One region of the Agrobacterium sp. 16-2014-1-2a genome, then DNA from elsewhere that is predicted to be linked to it. Evidence: predicted binding sites of a transcription regulator. Region 1 holds the regulator's gene; each other region holds the start of a gene.
What was found. Region 1 encodes LexA, which represses DNA repair genes until DNA is damaged. Its sites were predicted from a motif close to TGTTCNNNNTGTGTTCNG; they were not measured.

Region 1 (5,741 bases):
CACGACGTCGTTGATCGGGGGCCTTTCGACGGCGATCTATTCGGCCGAACATTTTCACCGTGTCACCACCTATGGACTGTTCGCCAATCTGGCTGCAATGCCGCTCATGTCACTGATCGTCATGCCATTCGCTCTTATCGCCATGCTGCTGCTGCCCTTCGGGCTCGATGCGCCGTTCCTGAAGATCATGGGTTATGGCATGGCACTCGTCATCGAGGTTGCAAACGAGGTGGCCTCCTGGGGCGGCAGCGCAGCGACGGGGCGTCCGCATGGATGGTTTATCGGTTTGGCTTCGGTGGGTTTCCTGCTGCTGACATTGCTGCGAAGCAAGCTTGCGCTTCTTGGCATCCCGTTTCTGCTCTTCGCCTTCGGCGTGTCGGCAGTTACGGCCTATCGTGATCTGCCGGATCTATTGATTCACGAGGACGGCGACTTGGTAGCACTCCTGGAGGACGGCAAGGTCTCAACCACAAAAGCCCGTCCGCAGGGCTTCGTTTACGGACAGTGGCAAAGGGCGCTGCTGCTGCCGGAAAAAACCGTGCCGCCAGATTTTATAAATGGTGAGAGCATGGCAAATAATGCTGGTTCTGACTCGAGATCGAAACTGTCGCCGGAAGACATGGCTGTGGTGGTACGCGAGATGACGGCGGCGCTCAAAGGCGCCAAAGCTGGCGTCTTCACCTGCAGGAAAGACATATGGTGCGTAGCGAGCGCCGCAAGCGGAGAGTGGGTCGTCGTTCTGAAAGATGGCCGCTTCGCCGGAAAAGCCTGCGATATTGCCGATATCGTCGTTGTTTCCCGCAGAACCTCTTTTTCGCAGTGCCGCTCGGGTGCACTCCTGCTCAGCCGTGACATCTTGCGGCGTCTCGGTTCTGTGGAAATAGATTTTGCTGACAAGAGGGAGGAGGGTGTGGTGAGCGGGCTGCGCGCCGCAATCGCCGGAACGGACAGGCCCTGGAGCCAGCACCGTTATTACGACTGGAAAAGCGGACGTTTCGACCGTGATCTGCCGCAGCCCATCATCCGGCTGCTGGCGGCGTCGCAATGACTGCCGCCAGCATGGATCATCGGGCCTTGGCGCGCAAATCTTCAGTCAATTCGCCGATCCCGCCAACTTCCTCTTCATGACCAGCGTCGCGCCAGCTCTCCTTCAAACCGGCCTCGTACCATTCTTGCATGGCAGGCAGGGCGAGCAGCAGGTCGCAATAGGCTTTCGCTGCTGGCGAAAGATCCGCGCTGCCATAGGTCTGGAAACGGAATGCAACCGGGCAGAAGAAAGCATCGACCGCCGTGAACTTTTGACCGGCAAGATATGGCCCGCCGAATTTTGTAAGACCCTCGCTCCACAACGCATCGATCCGCTTTATATCGGCCTTAAGTCCGGCATCGCCGCCCCTGGGTTTGACCCGAATGCCCACCGACATGGGATAGAGATTGCGCAGCGAGGAAAAGCCGGCATGCATCTCACTTGCGGCCGAACGCGACCAGGCCCTCGCATGCTTGTCGCTTGCCCAGACACCCTGGTGTCTTTCGGCAAGATATTCGACGATCGAAAGCGTTTCCCAAACCGTCATACCCTCGTCGACCAGGCAGGGCACCTTGCCCGTCGGCGAAAAGGAGGAGAAAGAGACGCCTTCGCCGAACGGAATGAGCTTTTCATCGAAGGCGATACCGAGCGTGCGCATCAATACCCACGGCCGCAGCGACCATGAAGAATAGTTCTTGTTGGCTATATAAAGATCGTACATGGCGTATCTCCCGGATATGACGCGTATTTCTACACCTGCCAAGCGTTCACGGAATATCGAAAATTATCCATGGCTCCCATAAACGCCGTTGATGAATGGTGATGTGGGGCCGCTGAGAGCGCGCCTTGCGATAAGTCACCCTTTGGTGACGACTAAAACTGACTGTGCAACACGACAGAACAACGTCGCTAAAAAACAGCGGATGGGATCGCTTCGACAATTACAGCGAGCAGCCCATTCGCCACCACGCCTGTAGCGAAACCGAAGCATCTTTATGGAGCAGGAACTCAGTTTAGAAAGGGCAACGCGCATAGGCTGGATGGCGCATATCCTCGTGCACCCGCAAAAGCCCGCCACGTTTGGAAAAAGCCAAACCCAATATAGGCGCCATCTTCACGATGACGCCTATTATAAAGTGAATACGTTCGGTTCGATAAGATCAATGGTAGCGGCGGATCAGCCCCACCAGTTTGCCCTGAATTTTAACCCGGTCGGGCCCGAAGATACGGGTCTCATAGGCTGGGTTTGCCGCCTCGAGCGCAATGGAGGCTCCCTTGCGGCGGAAGCGCTTCAGCGTGGCTTCCTCGTCATCCACCAGAGCCACAACGATGTCCCCGGGATTGGCGGTGTTGCCGTTGCGGATGATGACTGTGTCGCCGTCGAAAATGCCGGCCTCGATCATCGAATCACCCTTGACCTCAAGCGCGTAATGTTCGCCCGTGCCAAGCATGTCTACTGGCACTGCCACATCATGGGTGTTGTTCTGGATGGCGGAAATTGGCACGCCCGCAGCGATGCGGCCCATGACCGGCACGGTGACAGCCCCGCCCAGATCGTTGGCCGGCGTCTTGGGGGCAGGGGCCGGTTCCGGCGTTTTGGGCTTGCCAAGGCTGCCTTCGATAACGCTTGGCGAAAAGCCGCGCTGCGGCCTTGCACCCGGCGTATAAGCCTCGGGCAGCTTGATGACTTCCAGCGCCCGAGCTCTATTTGGTAGCCGACGAATGAACCCGCGCTCTTCGAGAGCGGTTATCAGGCGGTGGATGCCGGATTTCGAAGCAAGATCGAGTGCGTCCTTCATTTCATCGAAGGAGGGCGGCACGCCGGACTCTTTCATTCGTTCATGAATGAAGAGAAGCAATTCCTGCTGTTTGCGCGTGAGCATGAGGAAAACACCCTTTAGAATCGTAGTGGAAGTCGCGAAACAAATACAGAACGAACACTATATGTTCCATATGTGTTCTGCAATCCCCTAAAATTTCGTGAAGGTGCCATCTGTTGCTGTGATGATTTGCCTCATAGCACGCAATTGTGCTTTTGTGCGGTCAAAACCGTCCCGACATGCTCCGGGCGGAAGGCCAGCAGGATACATTTTCATGACGAAACCCTATAGCGTTGACCATCTCGTTTTGCCCGTGGAAGTCATAGGCGTCGCCGTGAAGCGCCTCGTCAGTCTTGGCTTTACGGTTGCGCCGGAGGCTCTGCATCCTTTCGGCACCCAAAATGCCTGCGTATTTTTCGCCGATGGCACCTATCTGGAGCCGCTCGCAATTGCTGATTCGGCTAAATATAATGCGTCAATAGAGAGGGGTGATGTGTTCACCGGCAGGGATGTGGCCTTCCGGCAACGGGACGGGCAGGAGGGTTTTTCGGCTCTTGTCGCCAGGACTGAAGACGCCTTGGTTGACCATGAGCGGTTTCGGGCAGCCGGCCTTTCGGCGGGCGATGTGTTCGAGTTTTCGCGGCCTGTTCGTATGCCGGATGGCTCGCAAGGCGAGGCGGCGTTCCGGCTGGCTTTTGCTGCAAGCGGGGCGGCCGCGGATTTCTTTTTGTTCAGTTGTCAACGGCTTCAAGCCCTTCCGGGCGATCGCACCATGCTGGAGCGCCACGCCAATGGTGTCACCGGCCTGAGTGAAATCGTCCTGTTTTCCGGCGGCAATATGAAGGTGGCGGGCCTGATCGAGACAGTGTTTGGCTGTGAAGGCAAAAGGTCTCCGGGCGGTGATATGGTTTTCGCGACCGGCAATGCCAGCATCAGATTGACCGGAAAACCGCCTTTCGGCGGGCAGACCCTGAATGCTCAGGATGGCAACGAATGCGGATTGCGCGGCGCGGGCATCGTCTTTTCGTCACACGATCTTGCCGTGACAGAGGCGGTGCTTGCTGCTAATGGCGTGTCCTGCGCAAAAGCGGACGGCCGTCTGGTGGTGCCCGCAGCACCCGGTCAGGGTGTTGCCTTCGCCTTCGAGGAAAAATGATGAGCGTTACGAACAATCTTAAAGTCACTGCCGGCGACGGCGCCAGCAAGGTTTCCTTCTCGAATACCGAGCGGTTTTCGCTGATTGCCGGTCCCTGCCAGATGGAAAGCCGCGAACATGCCTTCATGATCGCTGGCGTCCTGAAGGAGCTTTGCGACAAGCTGGGAGTAGGGCTTGTCTACAAGTCTTCTTTCGACAAGGCGAACCGCACTTCGCTTTCCGGAAAACGCGGCATCGGCCTGGATAACGCGATGCAGGTTTTTGCCGATCTCAAAAAGGAATTCGGTTTTCCTCTTCTGACCGACATCCACACGGAAGAGCAATGCGCCATCGTTTCCGAGGTAGTGGACGTGCTGCAGATTCCGGCGTTCCTCAGCCGCCAGACCGATCTTCTCGTTGCTGCCGCCAAAACCGGCCGCGTCATCAACGTCAAGAAAGGCCAGTTTCTGGCGCCCTGGGACATGAAGAACGTGCTTGCCAAGCTCAATGAGAGCGGCAATCCGAATGTGATGTTGTGCGAGCGCGGTGCGTCCTTCGGTTACAACACGCTGGTTTCCGACATGCGCTCTTTGCCGATCATGGCAGCGCTCGGCGCACCTGTCGTGTTCGATGCCACCCATTCGGTGCAGCAACCGGGCGGGCAGGGCGGCTCCACAGGTGGCCAGCGCGAATTCGTCGAGACGTTGGCGCGTGCGGCCGTTGCGGTTGGCGTGGCCGGCCTCTTCATCGAGACGCATGAGGATCCGGACAATGCGCCGTCAGACGGCCCTAACATGGTCCACCTGAAGGACATGCCGAAACTGCTCGAAAAGCTTCTGGCTTTCGACGCGATTACGAAAGCCTGATCGGCTGACCGTGACGGCGGGCACTTTTGTGCCAATCGATTTTAATGGCGGGCGGGCCGTTTCCGCTGCCCACCGTCATTGTAATTTCTTCGCCATCGTCTAAGACAGGCGACGGAAAATATCTGTTCCATTCCCAAGGGAGAGACCATGACTGCCATTACCGATATCATCGCGCGCGAAATTCTCGACAGCCGCGGCAATCCGACCGTTGAAGTCGACGTTTATCTCGAAGACGGCTCCATGGGCCGTGCCGCCGTTCCCTCCGGCGCCTCCACCGGCGCGCATGAGGCGGTTGAGCTGCGCGATGGCGGCAAGCGTTATCTCGGCAAGGGCGTGGAAAAGGCGGTCGAAGCCGTCAATACAGAAATCTTCGACGCGATTGGCGGTTTCGACGCTGAAAACCAGATCCAGATCGATCAGATGATGATCGCGCTCGACGGCACGCCGAACAAGTCGCGCATCGGCGCCAACGCCATCCTCGGCGTGTCGCTCGCCGTTGCGAAGGCTGCCGCTGAAGCCTCCGGCCTGCCGCTTTACCGTTATGTCGGCGGCCCGAACGCGCATCTGCTGCCGGTTCCGATGATGAACATCATCAACGGCGGCGCGCATGCCGATAACCCCATCGACTTCCAGGAATTCATGATCCTGCCGGTCGGTGCAGAAAACATTCGCGAAGCCGTGCGCATGGGCTCCGAAGTCTTCCATACGCTGAAAAAAGAACTGTCCGCACAGGGCCACAACACCAATGTCGGCGATGAGGGCGGTTTTGCACCGGGTCTCGAAAGCGCGCCGGCAGCACTCGATTTCATCATGAAGTCGATCGAAAAGGCTGGCTACCGTCCAGGCGACGACATGTTCATCGGTCTCGACTGTGCGGCGACCGAATTCTTCAA
Region 2 (5,741 bases), 1.1 Mb from region 1:
TCCACCGCAGCGGCCTGACACTCGTTCCGGGCGACAATTTCGTCGGGACCTATGAAAAGGTCCTGACACAAAAGGGCGGCTTTACCGGGCAGATCACCGGTCTCAACATGGTGCTCAACTCGCTGATCCTCGGCATCGGTTTTGCCGTCGGCAAGATCGTCCTGTCGATGATGGCAGCCTATGCGATCGTCTATTTCCGGTTCCGGTTTGCAACGCTTGCCTTCTGGATCATCTTCACCACCCTGCTTCTGCCGCTCGAAGTACGCATCATGCCGTCCTATGAGGTGATGAGCAAACTCGGCCTCTTGAACTCCTACACCGGTCTGATCGTGCCGCTTCTGGCGTCTGCGACGGGTACCTTCTATTTCCGGCAGTTCTTCAAATCCATTCCTGAAGAATTGCTGGAAGCTGCTCGCATAGACGGTGCGGGCCCGGTCAAGTTCTTCATTGATGTGATCATCCCGCTTTCCCGTACCATGATGGCGGCGATCTTCATCATCATGTTCGTTTACGGCTGGAACCAGTACCTCTGGCCCATGCTGATGACCACGGACGAGAGTTTCTTCACCCTGATGCGCGGCATCAAGTCGATCCTGCAAGTCTGGGTCGGTTCGCAAATCCCCGATTACAACGAAGCTTTCGCGCTTGCCGTTCTGGCCATGCTGCCGCCTGTGATGATCGTCGTGATCTTCCAGCGCTGGTTCATCAAGGGCCTGACCGAAAGTGACAAATAAGGAAACCGAAAATGGCCGCGATAGAAATCAGTCAGGTCTGCAAGGATTATCATGGCGGCGTGCGTGCCGTGCATCACGTCGATATCGACATCAGGGACGGCGAGTTCATTGTTCTCGTCGGTCCCTCCGGCTGCGGCAAGTCCACGCTCCTGCGTATGGTGGCCGGACTTGAGGATATTTCCGAAGGCACGGTGAAGATCGGTGACCGGGTGGTCAACCAGGTAGATCCGGCTGACCGGGATATCGCCATGGTGTTCCAGAACTATGCGCTCTATCCGCATATGTCGGTGCGCCAGAACCTGGAATACGGGTTGAAGAACCGCAAGACGCCGAAGGCGGAGATCGATGCGCGCGTGGCCGAGGCCGCCCGCATGCTCCAGCTCGAACCCTATCTGGAGCGCAAGCCGCGCGCCCTTTCCGGCGGCCAGCGTCAGCGAGTCGCCATGGGCCGCGCCATCGTGCGCAAACCGGCGGCCTTCCTGTTTGATGAGCCCCTGTCCAACCTTGATGCCAAACTGCGCGTTTCCATGCGCGGCGAGATCAAGCGCCTGCAAAAGCGTCTCGGCACCACTTCGATCTACGTCACGCACGATCAGCTGGAAGCCATGACGCTGGCAGACCGTCTGGTGGTGCTGAACGGCGGCCGCATCGAACAGATCGGCGCACCGCTTGAGGTCTATCACACCCCCGCTTCCACCTTTGTCGCAAGCTTCATCGGCTCTCCCGCCATGAACCTGCTGAACGGCGAGTTGCATGGGGATAGCCTTGCCGTCGGGCCGTCGCTGATCGCGCTCAACGGTTTCGCCCCCACCTCCGGCCCGGTTACTGTGGGCATGCGGGCGGAAGATTTCCGCCTGGCGGCGGCAGGTGAGCCCGGTTTTTCGCTACGCGTCGAGTATATCGAGGAACTCGGCTCGCAGCGTCTTATCCACGGTATGATCGGCGACCAGAACCTGACTGTGGCGTTTTCGCCGGAGGTCGAGATTCCGGCTACCTTGTCGGTCGCCATATCTCCGGACAAGCTGCACTTCTTCTCCAGCGAGACCGGCAAGCGCATAGCCGGCAACGCGGAGCAGGCTGTGGCGCAGCCCGTGCAGCTGGCAACGGCCTGAGTGGACGATAAGAAATCGGCGCGATGACTAAAATTGCGCCGATTGTCAAAACCGCTTCGTTACGATCCCGATGATAGAAGATCTCCAATATTTCACGGGGGTTTTCTAATATGCCTTTAAAGATGATGTTCGCGGCGGCTGCGACCATGGCGATCCGCACAGTGCCGATATTGCCGGCCTCTATGCGCCGGACAAAAGACGAGGGCGTGGTTAGCGCGTCCTGCACCGATTTGCGGCTGCAGCCGGCCCCCATCAACCCCGACTGGATCATTTCCGGCGATCCTCAGGCGCGTGCGGCGGATCATTCCAGAAGCGGAGACCGCGCGTCCAGCACAGCCATGTGGGATTGTACGGCGGGCGAGTTCCGCTGGTTCTTCGGTTGGGACGAGACCGTCTATATCCTTGAGGGTGAGGTGCATGTGACGGCGGAAGACGGCACAGTCAGTATCCTGCGGGTGGGTGACGTCGCTTATTTCCGCGCGGGAACATGGGCCACCTGGCGGGTGGATGAGTATGTCCGCAAGGTTGCCTTCATGCGCCGCCCTTTCCCCACGGCGCTGGCTCTCGCCTACCGGGTCAAGAACAAGCTGTTTGCCGGTCGTTCCTACAAGCTGGCGGCCTGAACTGGTAAAACACTCCGTCAGGTGGGGCTCTGCGCAGCGCCACCTGCGGAATTCTGAAGGTTCAATAAAACTCACAAAAAGCACCCCTCGCAGCAGTTGCGTTTGAATGGTCGCTGCCCTACATCTTCAGGGTTTTCTGAAGCATTTCCGGGTCTCTTCCGGTCCTGCGGGGAATCGCGAACAGACGAGGCAATGGGCACGGCGGAACCGCGAAGCGTCCGCATGCTGCAAGAGGAAGATGCGCATGGCGAAGATCAAGAACGTCGCGATCCAGATGGATCATGTCTCCGGCATCAATATCGCCGGCGACTCCACCTTCGCCATGAGCCTTGAGGCGCAGGCACGTGGATACCGGCTGTTTCACTATACGCCCGAACGCCTCTCCATGCGCGATGGCAAAATCTACGCGACCGTCGAACAGATGGAACTGCGCGATATCAAGGGCGACCATTTTTCGCTCTCGGAGCCGGAGCGGGTCGATCTCTCGACCATGGATGTCATTCATCTGCGCCAGGATCCGCCATTCGACATGGCCTACATCACCTCGACCCATTTGCTCGAGCGCATTCATCCCAAAACGCTTGTTGTCAACGATCCCGCCTGGGTCCGCAACTCGCCGGAAAAGATTTTCGTCACCGAATTCGCCGATCTGATGCCGAAGACGCTGATCACCAAGGATGTCTCTGAAATCGCCCGCTTCCGCAATGAAATGGGCGATATCATCCTCAAGCCGCTTTATGGCAATGGTGGCGCAGGCGTCTTCCATTCCGCGCGGGACGACCGCAATTTCTCATCGCTGCTGGAAATGTTCGGTCAGATGTTCCGCGAACCCTATATCGCCCAGGAATACTTGCCGGATGTTCGCAAGGGCGACAAGCGTATCCTTCTGGTGGATGGCGAGCCCGTGGGCGCGATCAATCGCGTGCCGGCGGAAAATGATGCCCGCTCCAACATGCATGCCGGCGGCCGCCCGGAGCCAACGGAACTCACCGCGCGTGAGAAGGAAATCTGCCGCCGCATCGGCCCCGCCCTGCGCGAGCGCGGTTTCCTGTTCGTTGGCATCGATGTGATCGGCGATTACCTCACGGAAATCAACGTCACCTCACCGACAGGCATTCGTGAAGTGCAGAAATTCGGCGGTGCCGATGTGGCGAGCCTGTTGTGGGATGCGATCGAGAAAAAGCGCGAAGCACAGGAGTTCTGAGGCAATTTCCTCGCCACCTGCGTTTGTTCCGCGTGCACAACTCTATACAACTGAAATACACCGTTCGCGCGAAATTGTTCGCTTAATGTTCTTGTTTTATTCTTTGCTCTGTGGCAGGTTACTTGAGAGTGGCCGCCATCGGGGCATAATGCTTTGATGTTGTGGCCGGTTTGCGGGGGCAGGCCATGGTGGCACGGGTCAATACGGTTGCATTTCAGGGAATAGAGGGTGTGCCGGTCGAGGTGCAGGTGATGGTCGCACCCGGAAAGGTCGGCATCCAGATCGTCGGCCTGCCGGACAAGGCGGTGGCGGAAAGCCGGGAGCGGGTGCAGGCCGCGCTCCATGCCTCCGGTCTGGCGCTGCCGGCAAAAAAAGTCACGGTCAATCTTGCGCCTGCGGATTTGCCCAAGGAAGGATCGCATTTCGATCTTCCGATCGCTTTGGGTCTCATGGCCGCGTTGGGAGCGATCCCGGCGGAAGCGCTCGGGCAATATGTGGTTCTCGGCGAGCTCAATCTCGATGGCACCATCGGCACGGTTTCGGGCGCTCTGCCCGCGGCCATCGGTGCCAATGCGCTCGGGAAGGGTTTGATTTGCCCGGCTGATAGCGGGCCGGAAGCAGCCTGGGCCGGGGCTGGCATCGATATTCTCGCCCCACGCAGCCTTATTGCGCTTGCCAACCATTTTCGCGGCACCCAGCTTCTCTCCCGCCCGATGCCCGCCATCCGCGCCAATCCGGTCAATTTGCCGGATCTGGCCGATATCAAGGGACAGGAGACGGCCCGGCGCGCGTTGGAAGTGGCAGCGGCCGGTGGCCATAATCTGCTGATGGTTGGCCCGCCCGGCTCCGGTAAATCCATGCTCGCTGCGCGCTTGCCCTCAATTCTGCCACCGCTCGAGGCTGCGGAATTGCTGGAAGTGTCCATGGTCCACTCCATCGCCGGCCAATTGTCCGGCGGCAAGCTGTCGGACCGCAGACCGTTTCGCACGCCACACCATTCCGCCACCATGGCCGCGCTTATCGGCGGAGGGCTGCGTGCCAAGCCGGGTGAGGCTTCACTTGCCCACCACGGCGTTCTTTTCCTCGATGAGTTCCCGGAATTTGCGCCTCAGGTGCTGGATGCGCTGCGCCAGCCGCTGGAAACGGGCGAATGCATCGTTGCCCGTGCCAATCACCGCGTCACTTATCCGGCGGAAATCCAGCTTGTCGCTGCGATGAACCCCTGCCGGTGCGGCAGAGCGGGGGAGCCGGGTTTCACTTGCGCCAGAGGGCCACGTTGCATGACAGATTATCAGGCCCGCATTTCCGGCCCGCTGATGGATCGCATCGATATTCGCATCGACGTTCCCGCCGTCTCCGCCACTGACCTCATCCGTCCCATGACTGCCGAACCGAGTTCGGTGGTGGCCGCCCGTGTCGCTCGCGCCCGCCTTGCGCAGCAGGAGCGTTATGCTGCGGCGGGCTTTTCAGGCATTCGCACCAACGCTCGCTGCACGACAACGCTGATCGAAAAATATGCGGAGCCCGATGTGTCCGGGCTGCAATTGCTGCGCGATGCTGCCGAACGGTTGAAGTTCTCCGCACGCGGTTATCATCGCATTCTCAAGGTCGCCCGCACATTGGCTGATTTGGACGGCAAACAAACTGTCGGACGTATACATGTGGCCGAAGCCATTTCATACCGCATTGCCGGTGAAGGACTGACGGCGGCGGCATAAGAGGCGTTCCTTCGCCCTTTACCGGCTAAAACAATTGTGCCGCTGGCGGATGGCCGGCGGCACAATCGGTCATTGCGGTCAGGCGCGCGTTTGCGGCCTGACCGAAGCGGAACGGCTTAAAGCCCAAGCCCTTCGAAAAGAGCGGTCGAAAGGTAACGTTCCGCGAAGGAGGGAATGATGACGACGATATTCTTGCCGGCATTTTCCTCACGTGCGCCGACCTTGATTGCCGCTGCGAGTGCCGCGCCCGAGGAGATGCCGACGGGTACGCCTTCCAGCCTCGCCACCAGACGGGCGATTTCAAAAGCGTCGTCATTGGTCACGGTGACGATTTCGTCATAGATTCCAGT
Region 3 (5,741 bases), 690 kb from region 1:
ACCGGCCGGTTGAAGTGAGGTAAATCCGAAATGGCCTATGATCAGAAACGTGTCGTCGACGCTATCCGCGCTTTCGAAGCAGGCGAGATCGTTGTCGTGACCGACGACGACGACCGTGAAAACGAAGGCGATCTGATTATTTCGGCGGTTCATTGCACGCCGGAAAAAATGGCGCTGATCGTGCGCCACACATCCGGCATCGTTTGCGCGCCCATGCCGCGTGACGAGGCAAAGAGGCTGAACCTCAACGCCATGGTGGCGGAAAACGACAGCGCCCACACGACCGCCTTCACCGTCAGCGTCGATTTCAAGCATGGCACGACGACCGGTATTTCCGCGGATGACCGCACCTTGACAGTGCGCAATCTCGCCAACCCGAATGTCGGCGCGTCGGATTTCACCCGGCCAGGCCACATTTTTCCGCTGATTTCCCGCGAAGGCGGCGTGCTGATGCGTTCCGGCCATACCGAAGCGGCGGTCGATCTCTGCCGGCTCGCCGGCCTGCCGCCCATCGGCGTCATCAGCGAGCTGGTCAATGACGATGGCACCGTGATGCGCGGTCCGCAGGTTCTGGATTTCGCCGAAAAACACGGCATGAAGCATGTTTCGGTCGCCGATCTGATCGCCTATCGCCAGCGCAAAGAAACGCTGGTGGAGATGGAATCCTCCTTCACCATCCAAACCCCTTTCGGACCGGCCAAGGCGCATACCTATTCCCTGCCATGGGACCGGATGCAGCATATGGCGGTGATTTTCGGCGATATCCGCGATGGCGTCGATATTCCCGTCCGCCTGCACCCTGAAAACGTTGCTGACGACGTGTTCGGCGACCGCCAGCCGGTGCAGCACTATATGCAGAAGATCGCCGAAGAAGGCCGCGGCGTCATCGTCTATCTGCGCGAAGGTTCTGTCGGCGTCGGCCAGGTGGACGGACGGCGCAAGGCGCGTGATCCCGACGAAGCGCACGCACAGGCCCGCTCCCGCGAAAATGAGTGGCTGGAAATCGGCCTCGGCGCGCAGATTCTCAAAGACCTCGGCATCAGCTCGATCAAGCTGATGACGACCCGCGAGCGCCACTATGTCGGGCTGGAAGGCTTCGGGATCAAGATTTCGGCAACGGATATCGGGTGATTTAGGGACGTCGCGAGGGCGCTTCGATTTGGCGTCCTCTCCGCCCGTCCGGCGTCATCCTCGGTCTTGTGCCGAGTATCTGCAGACGCATCCTATACATTTTCCGTTGCAGATGCTCGGGACGGGCCCGAGCATGACGGAAGAGGCAGTCGCCGGCTCAAGGCGCAATTACACATCCCGCCACCCCTCCAGATAATTCACACTCTCCACCCCCGTAAACTTCGCAAGCCGCGACAATTCCGCGTCTAGTTTCTCGAGCCTTCCCGCTGAAGCGCGCACGCCCGGTTCCAGCCACAGGCGGCGCACATCCAGCGTGCTGCGCTTGCGGTCTGCCTTCATGTCGATACGGCCGATCAGTCGGTCGCCTTCCAGAAGCGGGAAGACGTAATAGCCATATTGCCGTTTCGGCTCGGGTACGAAGACCTCGATACGGTAATAGAAGCCAAACAGCCGCTCCGTGCGGTTGCGGTCGCGCAACAGCGGATCGAAGGGGCTCAGCACACGAACGCGGGACGACGGTTCCGGCAGGTTGGCGACATCGGCGCTGAAATCCGCAAAGGCATAGGACGGACGGGCAGCACCGCCATCGCTTGCGAGAAGCGAGACCTCGCACAGTTCGTCACGGCGGCTCTTGACCCAGTCCCTCGCCTCCTGCGGGGTAACGAGATCAAAAAAGGCGGCGATTTCGCCATGGGTGGCAAAACCCAGCCGGGTGAGCGCCTGCCGGCAGGCCCAGTCGACGAATTGCGTATGCTCCACTTCGCTTTCGTGGTGCTCGCCGGGAATGACCCGCTCCGCCAGATCATAGACCTTCTGGAAATTCACGCGGCCGGATATGGCAAGCTTGCCGGTGTGCCACAGATATTCGAGTGCGGTCTTGGAAGGATGCCAGTTCCACCAGCCGCCGGACTGATGCCCCTCCTCCTTTAACTCACGCGCCAGAACAGGACCCGTGGCGGCGATGCGCTCTAGCGTCTCGGCGAAAGCCGCATCGAACCCCTCACCATGCCATTTGCGCCAGCGCTCCTGAATGATCGGCTCGCGGCGGCGGAAGCGGTGCTTCCAATAGGGGTAAAATTCGGTCGGCACGATGGAGGCATCATGCGTCCAGTGCTCGAACAGCGCGCGGTCCTTTTCCAGCAGTGCTGTCAGATGTTCGCGCCTGTAGGTCTGGTTTCGGGAGAATATTATCTGGTGATGGGCGCGCTCCACCGTGCCGATACTGTCCACCTGCACGAATCCGATATCGGTAATGAGCTGCAACAGGCCATCCTTGGAAAGCGCCTTTCCGGGCGGAGAGCAAAGCCCCTGCCGCGCCAGAAAAATCCGCCTTGCCGCTTCGTTTGAAACCTTGATCGTCATAAAGCAGAAGGTATGACGGCTTTTTCAGGATTGCAATGTTCTTTTTTTGTTCTTTGTTTCACTTCTGTTGATGACACTATATAGAACCGGAAAGCGATAGAGGGATGCATCAATCTTGGAAATCCGTTTCGACACCGCAGGCGTCGCCTTCGAGGGCAGGCAGGCTTTACTGCCCGTGTCCCTGACATTGACTGAACGGCGTATCGGCGTCATTGGCCTCAACGGCTCGGGCAAGACCACCTTTGCGCGGCTGATTAATGGTCTGACAAAGCCGACGCGCGGCAAGGTGTCGGTGAACGGTCTCGACACCGTCAAAGATGCGAGAGCGGTATTGCAGGCAGTCGGTTTCATCTTCCAGAATCCGCAGAACCAGATCATCCTGCCGATCATACGCGACGATGTCGCCTTCGGCCTCAAGCGACTCGGTATCGGCAAGACGGAGACAGAAACGCGGGTCAAGGCCGTGCTTGCCCGGCTCGGTATCGCTCATCTGGAAGAACGGCGCGCGCACGAGCTTTCCGGCGGCGAATTGCAGCTGGCGGCGCTGGCCGCCCTGCTGGTCACTGAACCGCAAATCCTCATTCTCGATGAACCGACCAATCAGCTCGACCTCAAAAACCGCGCGACCGTTGAAAAGACAATGGCTGCGCTGTCGCAGGCGCTTGTCGTCATCACCCATGATCTGCCGCTGCTTTCCGGCTTCGATCGCGTACTGGTTTTTCACGAAGGCGAGCTGGTTGCAGACGCCAACCCCGAAGAGGCGGTGGCACGTTATCTGGAGGTTGCGTCGCGATGAAGTCGCTTCATGTCGAAGGCACGGGCTGGCTCTACCGCGTCTCTCCACGCCTCAAGCTCGTGACGCTGATGGTTTTCAGCATTGCGCTGTTTCTCACCCGCGATCTGCTTTTGCTGGGATGCGCCGTCGTTGTCGCCGCCGCCATTCTGCGCGAGACGCGGCTGCAATTCCGCGAGATCGGCCTGCGGCTACGCCCGGTGATGCTGACCATTCTCCTCGTTGCCGCCTTCAGCCATCTGCTGCTTCCGGTACACGATGCGAGTGTCAATCTTTTGCGGCTGACTGCACTGGCGCTTCTCGCCACCGCCGTCACCATCACCGTCAGCATTTCGCAATTCATGGACGAAATCGCGCTTGCCGCCGCCCCGCTGGAAAGGCTGGGGCTGGTCAAGGCGGCCGATATCGGGCTCGCGGTCGGGCTCGTCGTGCGGTTCGTGCCGGAGATCGTCAATCGTTACCATGCGGTGCGCGATGCGCACCGCGCGCGCGGCCTCCCCGTTCGGCTGGCCACGATCATCGTGCCGCTCGTCATTATGACGTTGAAGGATGCGGATGCCATTGCCGACGCCATTGACGCGCGCGGTTTCAGAGGCCAAAGCTGACGGCAAAACAACCATCCGGAGTTCCCGAGCCATGACGACCCGCGACCTTGTGCTGATCTCGCTGTTTTCCGCCATCATCATCGCACTCGGACTTTTGCCGCCGATCACGCTTGGTTTCATTCCGGTGCCCATCACCGCGCAGTCGCTTGGCGTCATGCTGGCCGGTGTCGTGCTGGGGGCGAAACGCGGCACGCTCGCGGTTCTTCTGACCATCCTCATCGCCGCAATCGGCCTGCCAGTCCTCTCAGGCGGACGCGGCGGCCTTTCCATCTTCACCACGCCGACCACGGGCTTCCTGATCGGCTGGATTGCTGCCGCTTTCGTCACCGGCATGCTCTCGGAAAAACTCGTCAATCGCGGCCAGTCGGCTCTGACGCAGGGTATCGGTTTCTTCATCGCCAGCCTCGCCGGCGGCGTGGTCGTGCTTTATGCCTTCGGCATCTCCTATCTGGCGCTGGTGGTCGGGCTCGGGTTTGAAAAGGCGTTCATGGGTTCGCTCGCCTTCATTCCCGGCGATGCGTTGAAGGCCGTGCTTGCCGCCCTTGCCGGCCGCGCTGTGATGGTCGGTTATCCGCTTTTGCCGCAGCGCGCTTGATCAGCTTATTTCGGGAGGATTAGAGAATGGCGACCCGTCTTTACGAACATCCGATCTTCCTTGAACACATCACGCCGGAAGGCCATCCCGAGCGGCCGGATCGGCTGCGATCTCTGAACATTGCGCTCGAACATCCGAATTTCGAGCGACTGGTCCGCAAGCAAGCACCGCAGGCCAACGAGGATGCCGTGCTTCTGGCGCATCCGGAGGAGCATCTGCTGTCCGTCATGCGCCAGATTCCCGAGGAAGATGGCGAGATCAACCGCGTCGAGGCCGACACCTATGTCTCGCCGAAAAGCCTGCAGGCGGCGCTGACCGGTATAGGCGCTGCGATGGTGGCGGTAGATGACGTGTTTACGGGTGCCGCCGACAACGTCTTCGTTGCGTCCCGCCCGCCCGGCCACCATGCGGAAACCGCAAAGGCTATGGGGTTCTGTCTCTTCAACAATGCAGCAATCGCCGCACGTCACGCCCAGAAGGTGCACGGCGCAGAGCGCGTCGCCATCATCGACTGGGACGTGCATCACGGCAACGGTACGCAGGATATCTTCTGGAACGACACGTCAGTGCTGTTCTGTTCCACCCACCAGATGCCGCTTTACCCGTGGAGCGGCGATAAAAACGAAACCGGCGTGAAGAACAATGTCGTCAACGCGCCACTTTCCCCCAATACCGGCAGCGAGTATTTTCGCGAGGCGTTCAAATCCCGCGTCCTGCCGGCGATCGCCGATTTTTCGCCCGATCTCATCATCATCTCCGCCGGTTTCGACGCGCATCACCGCGATCCGCTGGCGCAGATCAATCTGGTGGGCGAGGATTTCGACTGGGCGACGGGGCGGCTGCTGGAAATGGCGGACAAATACGCCTCGAACCGGGTCGTCAGCCTGCTTGAAGGCGGTTATGATCTGGAAGGGCTGGCGGAATCGGCGGCCATGCATATTTTGAGAATGATGAAGGGTTGAAAATGACGGAAAATGCCAACACAGCCGATGTCAGCGGTTATTCCTTCGAAAAGGCCGTCGCCGAGCTGGAAAGCATTGTTGCACGCCTGGAGCGCGGAGACGTGGCGCTGGACGAGTCGATCGCCATCTACGAGCGCGGCGAAGCCCTGAAAAAACATTGCGAGACGCTGTTGAACGCCGCCGAAAAGCGTATCGAGAAAATCCGTCTCGACCGCGCCGGAAAACCACAGGGCGTGGAGCCGCTGGACGGGGAATAAACACGTCCTGTTGAACGGGGGCGACACAGCGTTCAA
Region 4 (5,741 bases), on a different contig from region 1:
TGAAAGCGTCAAGGCCATCTGGAAGCCGCAGAACACGGTGCCGGTGGATGAGGAAAAGGCGCAGTCGCTGATGAAGCTCATCGACAATCTCGAAGACGATGACGACGTGCAGAGCGTCTATTCCAACTTCGAAGTTTCGGAAGAAATTCTCGCCAAGCTTTCCGCCTGACGGTTCAGATTTAAAAAAAAGCCCCGGCAGCGTCCTCGCTCCGGGGCTTTTTGTTTAGGCGGCCTTCCTGATGGAGGTCCGCACATCGGCGAAGATCTCCACGGATCGCAGCCGTTTTTCAATATTGTGGATCGGCATCGAGACGATCAGTTCGTCGGCCTGCGTTTCGGCGAGGAAGCCGTCGAGGTGGCGTCCGATTGTTTCAGGCGAGCCGACGGCGGCGAAACGCAAGGTATGTTCCACCGAAAAACGCTCCATCTCGTTCCAGTGGTCGTCCATGCTCTGAACCGGCTTGGGGAACGGGACGCGTACATTGCGGCGCAGGTTGACGAATTGCTGCTGTGACGAGGTGAAGAGATATTGCGCCTCCTCGTCGGTATCGGCGCCGACTCCCATCACTCCAACCATCACATAGGGCTTGTCCAGCGTCGCAGAGGGCTGGAAGCGCTCGCGATAGATATGGATCGCCTCCATCAGCATGTCAGGCGCAAAATGCGACGCAAAGGAATAGGGCAGGCCGAGTGCCGCTGCCAGATGCGCGCTATAGGTGCTTGAGCCAAGCAACCAGAGCGGCACGTGCGAATTCATGCCGGGCACGGCAAGGATCGCCTGATCCTGCTGGGGCTGGCCAAGGTACTGCTGGAGCTCGATGATGTCGTGCGGGAAGTTCTCCGCACCGGCATCAAGATTGCGGCGCAGCGCCCTTGCCGTCCGCATATCGGTTCCCGGCGCGCGGCCAAGTCCGAGATCGACCCGGCCAGGCAACAGTGCCGCCAGCGTGCCGAATTGTTCGGCAATGACGAGCGGGGAGTGGTTAGGCAGCATGATGCCGCCTGAACCGACGCGAATATGTTTCGTGGCGGCACCAACATGGGCGATCACGAGCGATGTGGCTGCGCTCGCAATACCAGGCATGCCATGGTGCTCCGCAAGCCAGATGCGGTTGTAACCGTGGTCTTCAGCCTTGATCGCCATGCGGCGAGAATTTTCAAGCGCCTGGCTGACGCTCTCGCCTTCGCCGATTGGCGAAAGGTCGAGAATGGAAAAGGGGATCATCCAACGCTCCTACACAAATTCTGTCTTTGATGCGGATGTAAGGCGCGTGTCCCGATTTACCATAGAAGTCGCGCAGAATTGAAGGATGGTTCAAAAAAATTGGGGCCTCGAAAGAGGCCCCTTTTCATTTTTTTAGCCCGCTCGACGGAATTGCCGGGTTTCGCGATGGTCTGGAGGTTGCCGGTCGGAAGCGAGCACGAATTGTCCGAGCCTGCCGTCCATCTCTCCCGCCTCGGAAGCGAGATTGTGAATGGCCGCCGTCGTCTCCTCCACCATGGCGGCGTTTTGCTGGGTCATGGTGTCGAGACTGGTGACGGTGCTGTTGATTTCAGCAAGCGTATGCGCCTCCTCGCGGGTGGATTCCATGATCTCTTCGATGCGGGAACTGATGGTCTGCACGTGCTTGCCGATGCCGGTTAGCGAGGCCCCCGCCTTTTCGACCAGTGCCACGCCGGTGGAAACCTCGTCGGTGGAGCGCTTCAGCAGGCTGGTGATTTCTTTTGCGGCGGCGGCCGAGCGTTGTGCCAGCTCGCGCACCTCCTGCGCCACAACGGCAAAACCCTTGCCGGCCTCGCCCGCACGCGCGGCTTCCACACCTGCGTTCAGGGCGAGAAGGTTGGTCTGGAAGGCGATTTCATCGATAACGCCGATGATCTGGTTGATCTGGCGCGACGAGGTCTGGATCGCTTCCATGGCGGCGATGGTCTGCTCCATGACGTGGCTGGACGCAGTGGCCTGCGTACTGGCGTCGCGGGCGATCCGTGTTGCCTGTTCGGCACGTTCGATCTGGTCGCGGACGGCTTCGGTGATTGCCTTGATGGCGCTTGCCGTCTCGGTAATGGAGGCGGCCTGCCGTTCAGTGCGCTCAGCGAGCTGGTCTGCACCTACCCGCATTTCCTCCGAGCCGCCGCGAACGGCGGCGGAATTGCCGCCGATGGCCTGCATGGTCTCGCTGAGCCTTGCAAGCGCCGTATTGAAGTTGTGGCGCAGACTTTCAAGATCGTCTGGGAAGACAGTCTCAATGCGATAGGCGAGATTGCCGCTTGCCAGTCGATCCAGCCCTTCGTCAAGAGAACGCACGACCATTTGCAGCGTGCCGGCCTCGGCCTCTCGTTCCGCAAGATGTGCGCGGCGTGCCGTTTCGGCTTCCTCGCGCGTGCGGGACGTGGTCGCTTCCATTTCCCGCTGCAAAATGAGTTTTTCGCGGAAACTGCCAAGCGCGCGCGCCATGCGGCCGATCTCGTCCTTGCGGTCCTGATTGCCGATCTCGGCATCGAGACGGCCTGCCGCCACTTCGCCGGTCAGCCCGGCCAGCTTCTCCAGCGGTGCGAACAGGCGCCGTGCAAAAAAGGCGGTTGCCGCGCACATCGCTGCCAGAACGCAAAGGCCGATGACGGCTAGCGTGCCGGCAATCGAAATGGAACCGGCGTTCAACTCACTGCGCAACATGCTTTCCACCGCGAGGTATTTTTCACCGGCAAACGAGAAGGCGCGGGCATAGGCATTGGCTTCGCCGTCCGGACGGTTGATCTTGGCGATCGTCATGCCGGACGTATTGAGTGCTTGTGCATGGAAGCCATAGATTGCCGGATTAAGGCTGACGAGACCGTTGCCGTCCACGCCCAGAACCTTGCCATCGGCGGAAACGATCGCGGATTGTTCGGAGCTGCCGGCGGAGATGCCTTTCGCGAGGATCTGGCTGAAGACCTCTTGTTTGACGCGGAAGAGAACGATGCCCTTGAACGCACCGAATTTGACTACCGGAATGCCGAAATAGATGCTGGCCTCTTTAGTCGCGGCGTCGATGCGCAGGCCGGAGAAACTCGTCTGCGCCACGTCGTTCACGGCTTTTCCTGCGTTGGTGGCTCCGCGCGCAAAAGCAGCCCCAAGGCCGCTATCCGCCCAGGCGCCACCCGTGACGGTTTCCCCGAAAGCCGGTCCTTTCAGATAGGAGTAATAAACCGTGCCGGCCGGATCGATGAAGAGAACATCGCTGAATGGGGTTCCCTTGAGGTAGCCGCCGATATCCGTCTGGGTTTTTTCATGGGTGGAATAATAAAAGCCGCTCGGATTTTCGGGCTTGATGAGCTTTTCTTTCTCTCCGTGGGGGTTTTCCTTGACGAAGACGCGTTGCAGTTCCGCCTTTGCGTCGCCGGAACTCTTCTGCACGGTGCCCCAGCCGCTGCGCATGGAAACTACCGCCATCTGCAGGGATTCGATCTTGGCGATGGAATCCGCCTGCGTTTCAAGCTGCTCAAGGCGTTCCTGCAGCATGTCGCCCCTGAAGACGAGAATGCTCTCCATGGATTTCGACGCCTGTTCCTCGAGAACGCCGCTGCTGCTTTGATAGCCGAGAAGCGTGAGAGCCCCGGTCGAGATCGTCATCAGCGCAAGGAAAATCACGAGCACTTTGGTGGATATGGAATGAAAACGGTTCAGCATGGCCGATGCAGCCCTCAATGCCGTATCACTTCCCGCACCATGCATTGATGGCGCCACCGGATGGCTGATATGGCGAAAATATTGCGCTGCGGATCATCATGTCCGCAGCTCCCCTTTTTTGATTTTGTGCGGGAACAATGCGGTACGCGGTTTAAGCAGAGGTAAATGCTGCACTGCAAATTTGATCAATGTTGTCGTTTTGTTCACTTATCGCTGGCAGGGTCGCAGCCGAAAAGATAGGGTGGCTTATGCAAAAGACGATTCGAATCATCGGTATCGACCCCGGGTTGCGGCGCACCGGATGGGGTGTCATCGAAACCTTCGGCAACAGCCTTCGGTTTGTCGCTTCCGGCACTGTGACATCGGATGGTGATATGGATCTCGCCTCCCGCCTGTGCCAGCTGCATGATGGGCTGGCGGATACCGTTCACAGCTATCAGCCCGATGAGGCGGCGGTGGAGCAGACGTTCGTGAACAAGGATGCTGTCGCCACGCTGAAGCTCGGTCAGGCGCGCGGCATTGCCATGCTGGTTCCGGCGCGGGCAGGGTTGCCTGTTTTCGAGTATGCGCCGAACGCGGTCAAAAAAGCCGTCATAGGTGTTGGGCACGGCGAAAAGCAGCAAATCCACATGATGCTGAAAATCCTGATGCCGAAAGCAGAATTCAAGGGTAACGATGCGGCGGACGCCTTGGCGATCGCAATCTGCCACGCCCATAATCGCGGCGGCGACAGGATGGCGCGGCTATTGGCGGCCGGTTGAATATTGAAGTCTCATTGCAGCGGGCGGCATCATGATCGGAAAACTTAAAGGCACCATCGAGGAAATCGGTACGGATTACGTGCTGGTGGATGTGCACGGCGTTTGTTACGTCGCCTATTGCTCGGCGCGCACACTCTCAAAAATAGGTTCCGCTGGTGAAGCGGTCGTCCTCTTCATCGAAACCTATGTGCGCGAAGACCAGTTGAGGCTGTTCGGCTTTTTGTCCGCACTTGAGCGGGAATGGTTCAATCTCCTGCAGAGCGTGCAGGGGGTCGGTTCGAAAGTGGCGCTGGCCGTCTTGTCTACCCTGTCGCCTTCTGAACTCGCCAATGCGATAGCGCTGCAGGACAAGGTGATGATTTCGCGTGCGCCGGGCGTAGGGCCGAAGGTGGCGGTGCGCCTCGTTACCGAGCTTCGCAACAAGGCGCCTGCCTTTGCAGGAGAAGCTTCGGCTTCCATCGGGCTCAAGCAGGAACTTGGCGAGGGTGTCGCCTCCGCGCCGGTGGCGGATGCCGTGTCGGCGCTCACCAATCTCGGCTATTCACGCGATCAGGCCGCAAATGCCGTTGCGGCAGCGCTGAAGAACGGCGGGGAGGGCGGCGACAGCGCCAAACTCATCCGGCTCGGCCTGCGCGAACTTTCACGCTAAGCTGCGCGCAGCAAGCGAACGAAGCCGGGTGCGATGCTGAATTTCGTGAAGCGCCTTCGTGCGACAGTCGTGATATAGCGGCGAAGACCATCTCTTGAATTGGTTTAGAACAATGGAATGCCCTCTATGAGCGATGCGGACAGACTGATTTCGGCGGACAAGCGCGGTGAAGATATCGACACCACAATGCGCCCGCAGTCGCTGGACGATTTTACCGGCCAGGCCGAGGCTCGCGCCAATCTCAAGGTGTTTATCGAGGCGGCAAAGAACCGTGGCGAGGCGCTGGACCATGTGTTGTTCGTCGGGCCTCCCGGTCTCGGCAAAACCACGCTGGCGCAGATCATGGCCAAGGAGCTTGGCGTCAACTTCAAGTCCACCTCTGGACCAGTGATCGCCAAGGCTGGCGACCTTGCCGCACTTTTGACCAATCTCGAGGAGCGCGATGTGCTCTTCATCGATGAAATCCATCGTCTCAACCCGGCAGTCGAGGAAATTCTCTATCCGGCAATGGAGGATTTCCAGCTCGACCTCATCATCGGTGAGGGGCCTGCGGCCCGCTCGGTGAAGATCGATCTTTCCAAGTTCACCCTCGTTGCCGCGACCACGCGTCTTGGTTTGCTGACAACGCCGCTGCGCGACCGCTTCGGCATTCCTGTCCGTCTGG

Region 2: a site for LexA is predicted at 3,749-3,766, ahead of ACQZ45_RS07675 (YifB family Mg chelatase-like AAA ATPase). Genes of this name have one in related genera too.
Region 3: a site for LexA is predicted at 2,530-2,547, ahead of ACQZ45_RS05730 (energy-coupling factor ABC transporter ATP-binding protein). Genes of this name have one in related genera too.
Region 4: a site for LexA is predicted at 3,857-3,874, ahead of ruvC (crossover junction endodeoxyribonuclease RuvC). Genes of this name have one in related genera too.

What each region holds. Positions count from the first base shown of each region.
Region 1 covers NZ_JBNWBX010000001.1:437,005-442,745, reverse strand. Annotated here, with positions in the region: gene ACQZ45_RS02200 (ComEC/Rec2 family competence protein) at 1-1,048, shown strand, start outside; gene ACQZ45_RS02195 (glutathione S-transferase family protein) at 1,065-1,748, opposite strand; gene lexA (transcriptional repressor LexA) at 2,188-2,910, opposite strand; gene ACQZ45_RS02185 (VOC family protein) at 3,122-4,003, shown strand; gene kdsA (3-deoxy-8-phosphooctulonate synthase) at 4,003-4,848, shown strand; gene eno (phosphopyruvate hydratase) at 4,996-5,741, shown strand, end outside.
Region 2 covers NZ_JBNWBX010000001.1:1,540,000-1,545,740, reverse strand. Annotated here, with positions in the region: gene ugpE (sn-glycerol-3-phosphate ABC transporter permease UgpE) at 1-734, shown strand, start outside; gene ACQZ45_RS07690 (sn-glycerol-3-phosphate import ATP-binding protein UgpC) at 746-1,846, shown strand; gene ACQZ45_RS07685 (cupin domain-containing protein) at 1,957-2,469, shown strand; gene gshB (glutathione synthase) at 2,714-3,673, shown strand; gene ACQZ45_RS07675 (YifB family Mg chelatase-like AAA ATPase) at 3,859-5,391, shown strand; gene cysK (cysteine synthase A) at 5,508-5,741, opposite strand, start outside.
Region 3 covers NZ_JBNWBX010000001.1:1,127,500-1,133,240, forward strand. Annotated here, with positions in the region: gene aroC (chorismate synthase) at 1-18, shown strand, start outside; gene ribB (3,4-dihydroxy-2-butanone-4-phosphate synthase) at 31-1,131, shown strand; gene ACQZ45_RS05725 (winged helix-turn-helix domain-containing protein) at 1,300-2,493, opposite strand; gene ACQZ45_RS05730 (energy-coupling factor ABC transporter ATP-binding protein) at 2,609-3,289, shown strand; gene ACQZ45_RS05735 (CbiQ family ECF transporter T component) at 3,286-3,891, shown strand; gene ACQZ45_RS05740 (biotin transporter BioY) at 3,923-4,486, shown strand; gene ACQZ45_RS05745 (histone deacetylase family protein) at 4,513-5,448, shown strand; gene ACQZ45_RS05750 (exodeoxyribonuclease VII small subunit) at 5,451-5,705, shown strand.
Region 4 covers NZ_JBNWBX010000003.1:341,778-347,518, reverse strand. Annotated here, with positions in the region: gene ACQZ45_RS13240 (YebC/PmpR family DNA-binding transcriptional regulator) at 1-169, shown strand, start outside; gene ACQZ45_RS13235 (LLM class flavin-dependent oxidoreductase) at 224-1,225, opposite strand; gene ACQZ45_RS13230 (methyl-accepting chemotaxis protein) at 1,358-3,667, opposite strand; gene ruvC (crossover junction endodeoxyribonuclease RuvC) at 3,916-4,428, shown strand; gene ruvA (Holliday junction branch migration protein RuvA) at 4,460-5,077, shown strand; gene ruvB (Holliday junction branch migration DNA helicase RuvB) at 5,204-5,741, shown strand, end outside.